Regions from separate parts of the Brachymonas sp. KE5 genome, predicted to be linked through region 2. Evidence: predicted binding sites of a transcription regulator. Region 2 holds the regulator's gene; the other holds the start of a gene.

Region 1 (5,338 bases), 1.3 Mb from region 2:
CGAAAGCATCAACTACCCGCTGATGCAGTTGCGCTGGCGACTGGCCGTCACCGGCGCGGTTACCGTGCTGCTGGCTTGGCTGTTTCCCGGATCGCCGCTCAAGTCCGCCACTTCCGAATTGCTGCCGCTGCACCTCGCGCTGGGGCTGGCTTCCTACGGCCTGTTTGCCGTCGCGGTCTGGCACGCCTGGCTGATGACGCGCGCCGAAGCCCGCATGCGCGAAGGCCCGGCCCTGCTGCGAGACGAAAGCGCTGACGAGGGGCCGAAGATGCTGCCCCTGCTCACGCTCGAACGGCTCACCTTCCGCTTCGTCACGCTGGGCTTCGTGCTGCTTACCATCACTATCCTGCAGGGCTGGTTCTACAGCGAGCACCTGTATGGCGCAGTCACCAGCAGCCACTGGCGCTGGAGCCACAAGACCATTTTCTCCCTGCTGTCCTGGGTGGTGTTCGCGGCCCTGCTCTGGGGCCGCCACAGCCTGGGCTGGCGCGGTCAGCGTGCGGTGCGCATGGTGTATGCCGGTGCCGGCCTGTTGCTGCTGAGCTATGTAGGCTACCACTTCATGCTGGAGGTGGTGCTGCACCGTGGCTGATCATCTGTCGCATGCGCCGCACTGGCGCCAAGTCCTGCCTGCCGACGCACCATTTCCCGTAGCGGGTGTGCGCGGCATTGCACCGTCATTCCCTTACCCCGCTGTGAGCCCGTGCATTGCCGCACGCAGTCAGCAGCCAACCCGAACACAGCGATGAAATACCTGGTGGTGCTGGCGGTCGTCGCGATCGCCTTCTGGATCTGGAACAGCAACCGCAAGGATGCCTTGCGCGAGCGCCGTGCCGCGCAGGCGCCGCGCGTGCCGCAGGCCACGGTGCGCTGTGCCCACTGCGGTGTGCACGTGGTGCGGCAGGACGGGGTGCAGCATGACGGCCAATGGTTCTGCAGCAAGGAGCATGCGCGCCTCGGCGCACGCAGCCCGGCGGAACACAACGGGGTATCGTCATGAAGAGGCCGCCAGGGAGCGCGGCTGCTCGTCGGGCTCCATCGGCTCGGCATACACTGGCAGCTCCCCAGACCCCTGCGGAGCGCCTGACTCCGGCAGCAGGCATCCCCAAGGCGGCCGCATGAGACAGCCTCTGTGGAACCGCGGCTGGTATCGCCACGCCGCCCATCAGCCCTCGCCCAACTTCGGCCCGCGCCCGCAAGGCGCGTGCATCGACCTGCTGGTCGTGCATTCCATCAGCCTGCCACCGGGGCAGTACGGTGGCCCCGAAGTGCTGCAGCTGTTCGCCAACACGCTCGACTGGGACGCCCATCCCTACTTCCAGCAGATCCGCGGGCTGGAAGTGTCCAGCCATTTCCTGATCCGGCGCGACGGCAGCCTGTGGCAGTTCGTCAGCTGCGATGACCGCGCCTGGCACGCAGGTCCCTCCTGCTGGCGCGAACGCAGCAACTGCAATGACGATTCCATCGGCGTGGAGCTGGAAGGTCTGGAAGGCGATACCTTCGAGCCGGCCCAGTACCAGGCGCTGGCCGAACTTGGCGAAGCCATCCGCCTGCAGTACCCGCTGGCCCATGTGGCCGGCCACGAACACATCGCACCCGGCCGCAAGCAGGACCCCGGTCCCGGCTTCGACTGGCCGCGGCTGCAGCAGCTCACGCACTGGCCGCGGGAATGGTTTCCTGAGCAAGTTGCACCCTGAAATTTCAGAGTAATCAAGCCCTGATCTGCGCAGAAAAAGCCGCACTGCACGGGCCTGCTGACGCCTGTGCGCCCCCTTGTACACAGCCTGTTTCAGCGCCTCCCCCTATTTTGAGGCAAGCGCTTTCCACGTGGGAGAGAGGGCGGCCCTGTTTTGTCCAAAAAACAGTCAAAAACACCACCAATAGCGTTTCTATCTATGATCGACACTAGATATGTGGTTATGATTCCCCTCACGCGCTTTCCACTCAACCAGCCGCGCACCTCCGCCAGACAGGGCGACAGGCGGCGAGGGCAGGGCGCGGCACCCTTGCAGCGCAGTGCAATCCGGGTGCCGTCCCGGTAGGGCAAGCAGCCCCCATTCTCCGCAGCCGTTGCGCCGGCCGCTCCCAGCAGGAAGTCCCGATGTCCGCCACCCTCGCTCCCAGCACGTTCGCCGCAGCCACGCCGTTCCAGCCGGTGCATGGCGCCCCCAAAGCCAGCAGCGACTCCCCTTACGCCCACTACCAGATCATTCGCCGCAACGGCGCCGTGGTGCCGTTCGAGCCGCAGAAGATCGCCGTTGCCATGACCAAGGCCTTCCTGGCCGTGCATGGTTCGCAGGGCGCTGCCTCCAGCACTGTGCGCGAGGTGGTCGAGCAGCTCACGCAGGGCGTGGTCAAGGCGCTGCTGCGCTCGCGCCCCAACGGCGGCACCTTCCACATCGAGGACGTGCAGGACCAGGTAGAGCTGCAGCTGATGCGCAGCGACTACCACGAGGTGGCCCGCGCCTATGTGCTGTACCGCGAAAAGCGTGCGCAGGAGCGCGCCCAGCAGCAGGCGCAACAACAGGCCGTGGCCCCTGCGCCCGTGCTGCACGTGCTGGACAACGGCATCCGCACCCCGCTGGACGAAGCCGCGCTGCGCACCCTGATCAGCACCGCCTGCACCGGCCTCGGCGCCGACGTGCAGCCCGACGTCATCATCAGCGAAACCCTGCGCAACCTCTACGATGGTGTGCCGCTGGCCGAAGTGCACAAGGCCGCCATCCTGGCCGCACGCACCAGGATCGAGCTCGACCCCGACTACACCTACGTCACCGCCCGCCTGTTGCTGCATACCATGGCACGCGAAGTGCTGGGCGAGGAAGTTACGCGCGAGCAGCTGGCCATGCGTTATGCGGACTACTTCCCGCAATTCATCAAAGAGGGCGTAGAGGCCGAACTGCTCGACGAAAAGATGCTGCAGTTCGACCTGAAGCAGCTCGGCGCCGCCCTCAAGCCCGAGCGCGACGACCAGTTCGACTACCTCGGCCTGCAGACCCTGTACGACCGCTACTTCCTGCACGTGAAAAAGCGCCGTATCGAACTGCCGCAGGCCTTCTTCATGCGCGTGGCCATGGGCCTGGCGCTGAACGAAATCGAGCGCGAGGCACGCGCCATCGAGTTCTACGAGGTGCTGTCCTCGTTCGACTTCATGAGCAGCACGCCCACGCTGTTCAACAGCGGCACGCGCCGCTCGCAGCTTTCGAGCTGTTACCTCACGACGGTGCCGGACGACCTGGACGGCATCTACGAAGCCATCAAGGAAAACGCGCTGCTCTCCAAGTTCGCCGGCGGCCTGGGCAACGACTGGACGCGTGTGCGCGCCCTCGGCAGCCACATCAAGGGCACCAACGGCGAATCGCAGGGCGTGGTGCCTTTCCTCAAGGTGGTAAACGACACGGCCGTGGCCGTCAACCAGGGCGGCAAGCGCAAGGGCGCAGTCTGCACCTACCTGGAAAGCTGGCATCTGGACATCGAGGAGTTTCTGGAGCTGCGCAAGAACACCGGCGACGACCGCCGCCGCACGCATGACATGAACACCGCCAACTGGATTCCCGACCTGTTCATGCGCCGCGTGATGGAAAAAGGCCAATGGACGCTATTCTCGCCTTCCAGCGTGCCCGACCTGCACGACAAGTTCGGCGCCGACTTTGAACAGGCCTACGTCGCCTACGAAGAGAAAGCGGCACGCGGCGAAATCAGCCCGAGCAAGACCCTGCCCGCGGTGGACCTGTGGCGCAAGATGCTGTCCATGCTGTTCGAAACCGGCCATCCCTGGATCACCTTCAAGGATGCCTGCAACGTGCGCAGCCCGCAGCAGCACGTGGGCGTGGTGCACTCCAGCAACCTGTGCACCGAGATCACGCTCAACACCAACGACAACGAGATCGCCGTCTGCAACCTGGGCTCGGTCAACCTGCTGCAGCACCTCGCGGACGGCGCCAAGGGCAAGGAACTAGACCACGCCAAGCTGCGCAAGACCATCGCCACTGCGATGCGCATGCTCGACAACGTGATCGACATCAACTACTACGCCGTGAAGAAGGCGCGCGATTCCAACCTGCGCCACCGCCCGGTCGGTCTGGGCCTGATGGGCTTCCAGGATGCGCTGTACGCGCTGCGCGTGCCCTACGCCAGCGATGCAGCGGTGCAATTTGCCGACCAGTCCATGGAAGCCATCTGCTACTACGCCTACGAGGCTTCCAGCGCGCTGGCCGAGGAGCGTGGCCGCTACAGCAGCTACCGCGGCTCGCTCTGGGACCAGGGCATCCTGCCGCTGGACAGCCTGACCCTGCTGGAGCAGGCCCGCGGCGGCTACGTCGAAGTGGACCGCAGCAGCACGCTGGACTGGGAGGCCCTGCGCGAGCGCATCCGCCAGCACGGCATGCGCAACTCCAACTGCGTGGCGATTGCGCCCACGGCCACCATCAGCAACATCATCGGCGTCGATGCCTCGATCGAGCCCTGCTTCGGCAACCTGTCGGTCAAGAGCAACCTGAGCGGCGAGTTCACCATCATCAATGCCGCGCTGGTGCGCGACCTCAAGCGCCTGGGCCTGTGGGACGAAGTGATGGTGATGGACCTGAAACACTTCGACGGCTCGCTGCGCCAGATCGACCGCGTGCCGGAAGACCTCAAGGCCCTGTACGCCACCGCGTTCGAGGTGGAGCCGCAATGGCTGGTCGAAGCCGCCTCGCGCCGCCAGAAGTGGATCGACCAGGCACAAAGCCTGAACATCTACATCGCCGGCGCCAGCGGCAAGAAGCTGCACGACACCTACACCCTGGCCTGGCTGCGCGGCCTCAAGACCACCTACTACCTGCGCACCATGGCCGCCACCCATGCCGAAAAGTCGACCATCAAGGCCGGCAAGCTGAACGCGGTGTCCTCCGATGTGGGCAGTAATGGCATCGCGATGAGCGGCGCCATGCAGACGGGCGCACGGCAGCTCCAGCCGCAGGCACCGGGGTCTGCCAGTGCGGACAACCAGGCGGAACTGCCGCCAGCCGCCACAGACGTGCGCTTCTGCGCCATCGACGATCCGGGCTGCGAAGCCTGCCAGTGAGTTTTCGCGTTGCCGCACCGGCGGGTGCGGCCTTTTCCAGGGAGTCAGCCATGAGCATTGCCTTCATCGAAACCGCGCGTTTCCCGAGCCAGTTTGCAGCCGTCGAATGGTCGGCGGCCGCCAGCAGCCCGGAACTTGCCGTCTACCGCCTGCTGTCCGGCAACTGGCCGCTGGCGCAGGAAGGCGGCGACTACATCGCCATCGAGCCTGCCTCGCAGGCGGTGTACCGCTATTCACCTCAGGGCGGCGTGCAAGGGGAACCGCTCGACCAGC
Region 2 (5,338 bases):
GGACGCTGGAGGCCGTGGGACGGCGCTCCGCACGCCTGCAGGCCAAGGGCGGGCGGGCGATGGAGCTGAGTTTTGCAGCTGCCGGAACCGGTGCCAATCTGGCAGGCGGTGTGCCGCCGCACGGATCTTCGGCCACGCCGGTGCAACCGGTCGCACCCCAGGTGCAGGTGGCACCGCAGCCGCTGCAAACACTGCCTTCCGCGCAGGGTGGCTCCCTGGCAGGCCGGTTCTCGCGCAACGCGGGACAGGCCAATGCCACGGTTCAGGCTACGGTCGGCGACGGTGCATCGGCCACGGTGCAGGCCACCACCTCCCAGGGCAACATCGGCGCCACGGGCGATGACGACGAACCGAGGCGCAGGGATGACTGATGCGGCCGGGCTTCCCTCAGCAGCCGTCGCAGCCATGGCGCACTGCCCGGAGGAGTTGCACTATCTGATCGAGCAGCAGGTCTGGGCGCGTATTGCGGACGGCGGCGTGGCCACGATCGGCATCACCTCGCTCGGCATCGCCCTGGCCGGCGATATCTACATGTGCCGGCCCAAGCGCGCCGGTTCCCTCGTGAAGCAGGGGGATTCGATCGCCGTGGTCGAACTGGCGAAATCCATCGTTGCCGTGCGTTCGCCCGTGACGGGTGAGGTGATCGAAGTCAATCCGCTGCTGGAAGAACAGCCCGAACTGGTGCACCGGCAGCCCTATGGCGATGGTTGGTTGGTGCGCATGCGATTGACGGATTGGGAGCACGACCAGCAGCACCTGCTGCATGGCCAAGCCGTGTTGCCCGCCATGCGCCACCATGCCTGGCTGCACCGCCTGGAGTTCTGACATGGGCTATGTGGATCATGCTGCCGACGGCATCGCCATCCTGCTCTGGGCCGCCAGTCCGGAGCAGCCGGAACTGCTGCACACGCCATTCTTCTTTGCCGCTGCGGCCGCAGCCATGGACGTTCCGGTAGAAATCTACTGCACGGCCGGCAGCGTGCGCCTGCTGGTGCCCGGCGTGGCGGAAGCGCTGCAGGCGCCCATGCACCAGAAGAATATCGCCAGCGCCATGCGCGAGGCAGTGGCCCTGGGTGCGCGCATCCTGGCATGCACCGACGCGCTGCGTGCCCACGCCATCGATCCGCATGGCCTGATCCCCGAATGCACTGGGCACGGCGGGGCGGTGCAGTTCATGGCGCGTGCGGCCAATCTGCGCTGGCGTACGCTGGTGTTCTGAATGGGCCCGATTTCCTGCTGGAACCGCGCGTTTCTTCCTTGAACAGGGCTCACGCCGGCTACCGCACGTCGGGTGCCCGTACGCCTTATTTCCTGACTTCATCCACCAGCGCGGTGAACTCGTCGATATCCTGGAAGCTGCGGTACACGCTGGCAAAGCGGATATAGGCCACCTTGTCCAGCTTCTTCAGTTCGCGCATCACCAGCTCGCCCAGCTGGTGGCTGGCGATTTCGCGCTCGCCCAGGGTGCGCAGCTTTTCCTCGATGCGGCTGATGGCGCCATCGACCTGCTCGGTGCTCACGCTGCGCTTGCGCAGCGCCAGCGCGAACGAGGCCTGCAGCTTGCGCTTGTCGTACTCCACGCGACGGCTGTCCTTCTTCACCACCACCGGCATGGTCACTTCGGCCCGTTCATAGGTGGTGAAGCGCTTTTCGCACTGGCCGCACTTGCGGCGACGGCGAATGGTATCGCCTTCCTCGGACAGGCGCGTTTCCACCACCTGGGTGTCGTTGTGGCCGCAGAAAGGGCATTTCATGGCAGTCTCCCGAAAAGAAAAAGCGCCTCGTGCCGCCATCTCCCCACAGGAAGCAGGCGGCGCCGAAGCGCCCTGGCATGCGCCAGCTTAGCCGTAAACCGGGAAGCGGCGGGTCAGCTCGGCCACCTTGGCGCGCACGGCTTCCAGGTTGGCTTCGTCACGCGGGTTGTCCAGCACGTCGGCGATCAGATTGGCCGTGATGCGGGTTTCTTCTTCCTTGAAGCCACGCGTGGTCAGGGCCGGGGTGCCGATACGCACGCCGCTGGTCACAAACGGCTTTTCGGGGTCGTTCGGGATGGCGTTCTTGTTGATCGTCATGTGGGCGGCGCCCAGCACGGCTTCGGCTTCCTTGCCGGTAATGCCCTTGCTGCGCAGGTCGACCAGCATCACGTGGCTTTCGGTACGGCCGCTGATGATGCGCAGGCCGCGCTGGGTCAGCGTCTCGGCCATCACCACGGCGTTTTTCGCGACCTGTTCCTGGTAGGCCTTGAACTCGGGGCTCAGCGCTTCCTTGAAGGCCACGGCCTTGGCGGCGATGACGTGCATCAGCGGGCCACCCTGCAGGCCCGGGAAGATGGCGCTGTTGATCGCCTTCTCGTGCTCGGCCTTCATCAGGATGATGCCGCCACGCGGGCCGCGCAGGCTCTTGTGCGTGGTGGAGGTGACCACGTCGGCGTGCGGCACCGGGTTGGGGTACACGCCTGCGGCGATCAGACCGGCGTAGTGGGCCATGTCCACCATGAAGATGGCGCCGACGTCCTTGGCAACCTTGGCGAAGCGCTCGAAGTCGATGCGCAGGCTGTAGGCGGAGGCACCGGCGATGATCAGCTTGGGCTTGCACTCATGGGCCTTGCGCTCCATGGCGTCGTAGTCGATTTCTTCCTTGTCGTTCAGGCCGTAGCTCACCACGTTGAACCACTTGCCGGACATGTTCAGCGCCATGCCGTGCGTCAGGTGGCCGCCTTCGGCCAGGCTCATGCCCATGATGGTATCGCCGGGCTTGAGGAAGGCCAGGAACACGGCCTCGTTGGCGGAGGCGCCGCAGTGCGGCTGCACGTTGGCGGCTTCGGCGCCAAACAGTTGCTTCACGCGGTCGATGGCCAGTTGCTCGGCCACGTCCACATATTCGCAGCCACCGTAGTAGCGCTTGCCCGGGTAGCCTTCGGCGTACTTGTTGGTGAGCTGGGTGCCCTGCGCGGCCATCACGGCCGGGGAGGCGTAGTTCTCGCTGGCGATCAGCTCGATGTGGTCTTCCTGGCGCTGGTTCTCGGCCTGGATGGCAGCCCACAGTTCGGGATCGGTTTGTTCAATCAGGATGTTGCGCTGATACATTGGCAGTCTTTCGTCAAAAGGAGATTGACCCCTGCGCGGGATGCGGCGTCAGGGCTGCCCAGGCGAACGGCAAAAGCATCGGTGCAGGCGCAAGCGCGGCTGCAGGCAATGGCGCACTCCCCCGTGGTGATGGCGCTGCGCATGCGGGTGGCATGGCGGCCGGATCCACGTCGGCATCAGGACAGGGCCTGATGCCTATCGCCAGTCGTGCACGGGCTCAAGTGTAGCGGAATCCGGCCTGCGCTTGAACCCTGAAGGGCCGGATGCGAAGCCGGTCTGCAACGAATTTATTTCAATTGCGTGGCGTGCCGGCGGCCCGTGAAAGGACCCTCCAGGGGCTCTTACTGCGCCTGCAGTTCCTGCGTGGTGGTGTCGGCGCGGCTGTCATTGCGCGCCAGTTCCAGGCGACGGGCGCCTTCGCCCTTCAGGTTGCTGGAGGCCAGGGCACGCTGTACCAGCGGTGCGCTGCCATCCACGGACGGCGTGCTGCGCTTGCTGAAGCTGGCCTGCATCGGCGCAGCGGCGATCTGCACGCGCTTGCGGCCATCGGCATTGTCGGCCTGGGGCTTGGCGGCTGCGGTCTTCACGCTGCTGGCTGCGGGCGTCTGCGGTTCTTTCACCGGAACCTGCGCGTTGGCGGCCACGGTGCGGCCCTGGGCCACAGCCTGGATGCGTGCGTATTCGGCCAGCACCTTGTCGCCATACCCCTGGTCGGACGGCAGATTGGCCGCGCCCACATAGTATTTGAGGCCACCGCGCAGCGAACCGGCGCGCGCAATGGTTTCCTTGAGTACCTTCACGCCTACGCGCAGGTTGCTCACCGGATCAAACGCGGCCAGGTTGCCGCCCAGATGGGCATACTTGTCCGAATGGATCTTGGTCATCACCTGCATCAGGCCCTGGGCGCCCACGGTGCTCTGGGCAAAGGGGTTGAAGCTGGATTCGATCGCCATGATCGCCAGAATCAGCGAGGGGTCGATCTTTTCCTGGCTGCCGACGGCAAAGGCTTCCTTTACCAGCAGGCCCACCGGCTCGGGAGCCACGCGGTATTTCTTGCTGATCCAGTAGGTGACGGCAGCCTGCTGGCGTGGCAGGTCGCCGGGATCGGTCGCCGGGAAGCGGCCCTCGGCTGCATTGGCCTGCATCACCGGCGTGGATTCGACCGCAGATGCTGCGCTGGCAAATGTGGCGGCCGCATCCTCCGGCAGGCTGTCGATGGAAGCCTGTCCGTTCTCGGCCGGTTGCAGCCAGCCCAGCACATGGGCGGCAGCGTCGTCGCGCAACTCGGGTTGGGCAGCCAGCACGCCGGCAGACAGCACGGCGCCAATGCCCACCAGAGCCATGCTGCTGTGGGTGACCGTGAAGAATGCGCGCCCCAGCTTGCGCAGCGGGTGCTTCCAGGAAGTCATGTCACCGGCATCCGAGCGGGAGGCCAGGGTGGAATCAGGGGTTGTGGAGACGGCGGTCAAGCGCGGATCCTCGGTAATCCATCGTCCAACCCACGGACGCGGATGCTGATCGGGTTGCGGGCGGACTGCGGTGCCGGTTCTGCAGCAGGGCTGCGGGGCTTCACTATCTCAAGTGGCTGGCCAGCGGCACATGGGTTCTTCAGTGCAAGGTGTCCGCCTGCACGGGCGCAAGCCGATGAAAAAATAGGCAATGCGCAGAATCAGCGAATTCTAGAAAGGCCGCTAATTACCGGTCAAGCATTAACAACACAAACATTATTACTTTCAGGAATGATTTGGCGCTCTGGATGGCCATGATTGGCCGGGTTTTCCCCATGTTTCGGGCCGCAGTTGCGGGAGTTGTCGGGCCCTGTTTCCATGCGGTTTGCCTCTGGTGAGACGTTCCGCAGGCAAAACTTGCAAGAAATGTAATGTTTGGTATCGCGCAACGTGTTCCGGGGTGCCGGTTTCTGCGTCTGTCTTTCGGCTCCGGAGCGTTGGCGGATGACAACACCATGAAAAACCGGGCAAAATAGTCCCGATGCCGTCGTGCGCGGCATTTTCCATTTCCGGAACGACACAAACGACTACTGACATGATCCGCTTTCCACTATTTGGAGCCGGCCCCGAAGCCGAATCCAATGATTCCACCCCCGCAGGGGGCCCGGAAGCCAGCGCTTCCTCCTCCACTTCCGGCCGCCAGTCCGCGCATCCGCTCGATGCCCTGACCGGGGGCGTGTTCTCCGCCGCCACGTCGGGCGAGCGCGCCGCCCGCGTGCGTGCCTGGCTCGCCACCGAGCCCGA

Evidence for each region. The regulator NrdR, encoded in region 2, represses ribonucleotide reductase genes. The targets are predictions, from matches to a motif close to CACNANATNTNGTG.
Region 1: ACX36O_RS11350 (ribonucleoside-diphosphate reductase subunit alpha) is a predicted target of NrdR. The motif match lies at 1,904-1,917, and genes of this name have one in related genera.

Annotation. Positions count from the first base shown of each region.
Region 1 covers NZ_CM173463.1:2,393,924-2,399,261, reverse strand. The annotation lists gene ACX36O_RS11365 (cytochrome C assembly family protein) at 1-592, shown strand, start outside; gene ACX36O_RS11360 (PP0621 family protein) at 746-1,000, shown strand; gene ampD (1,6-anhydro-N-acetylmuramyl-L-alanine amidase AmpD) at 1,119-1,697, shown strand; gene ACX36O_RS11350 (ribonucleoside-diphosphate reductase subunit alpha) at 2,102-5,065, shown strand; gene ACX36O_RS11345 (hypothetical protein) at 5,116-5,338, shown strand, end outside.
Region 2 covers NZ_CM173463.1:889,212-894,549, forward strand. The annotation lists gene ACX36O_RS04220 (type II secretion system protein N) at 1-371, shown strand, start outside; gene ACX36O_RS04225 (glycine cleavage system protein H) at 406-825, shown strand; gene ACX36O_RS04230 (DsrE family protein) at 827-1,219, shown strand; gene nrdR (transcriptional regulator NrdR) at 1,305-1,754, opposite strand; gene glyA (serine hydroxymethyltransferase) at 1,842-3,086, opposite strand; gene ACX36O_RS04245 (lytic transglycosylase domain-containing protein) at 3,428-4,495, opposite strand; gene ACX36O_RS04250 (DUF349 domain-containing protein) at 5,130-5,338, shown strand, end outside.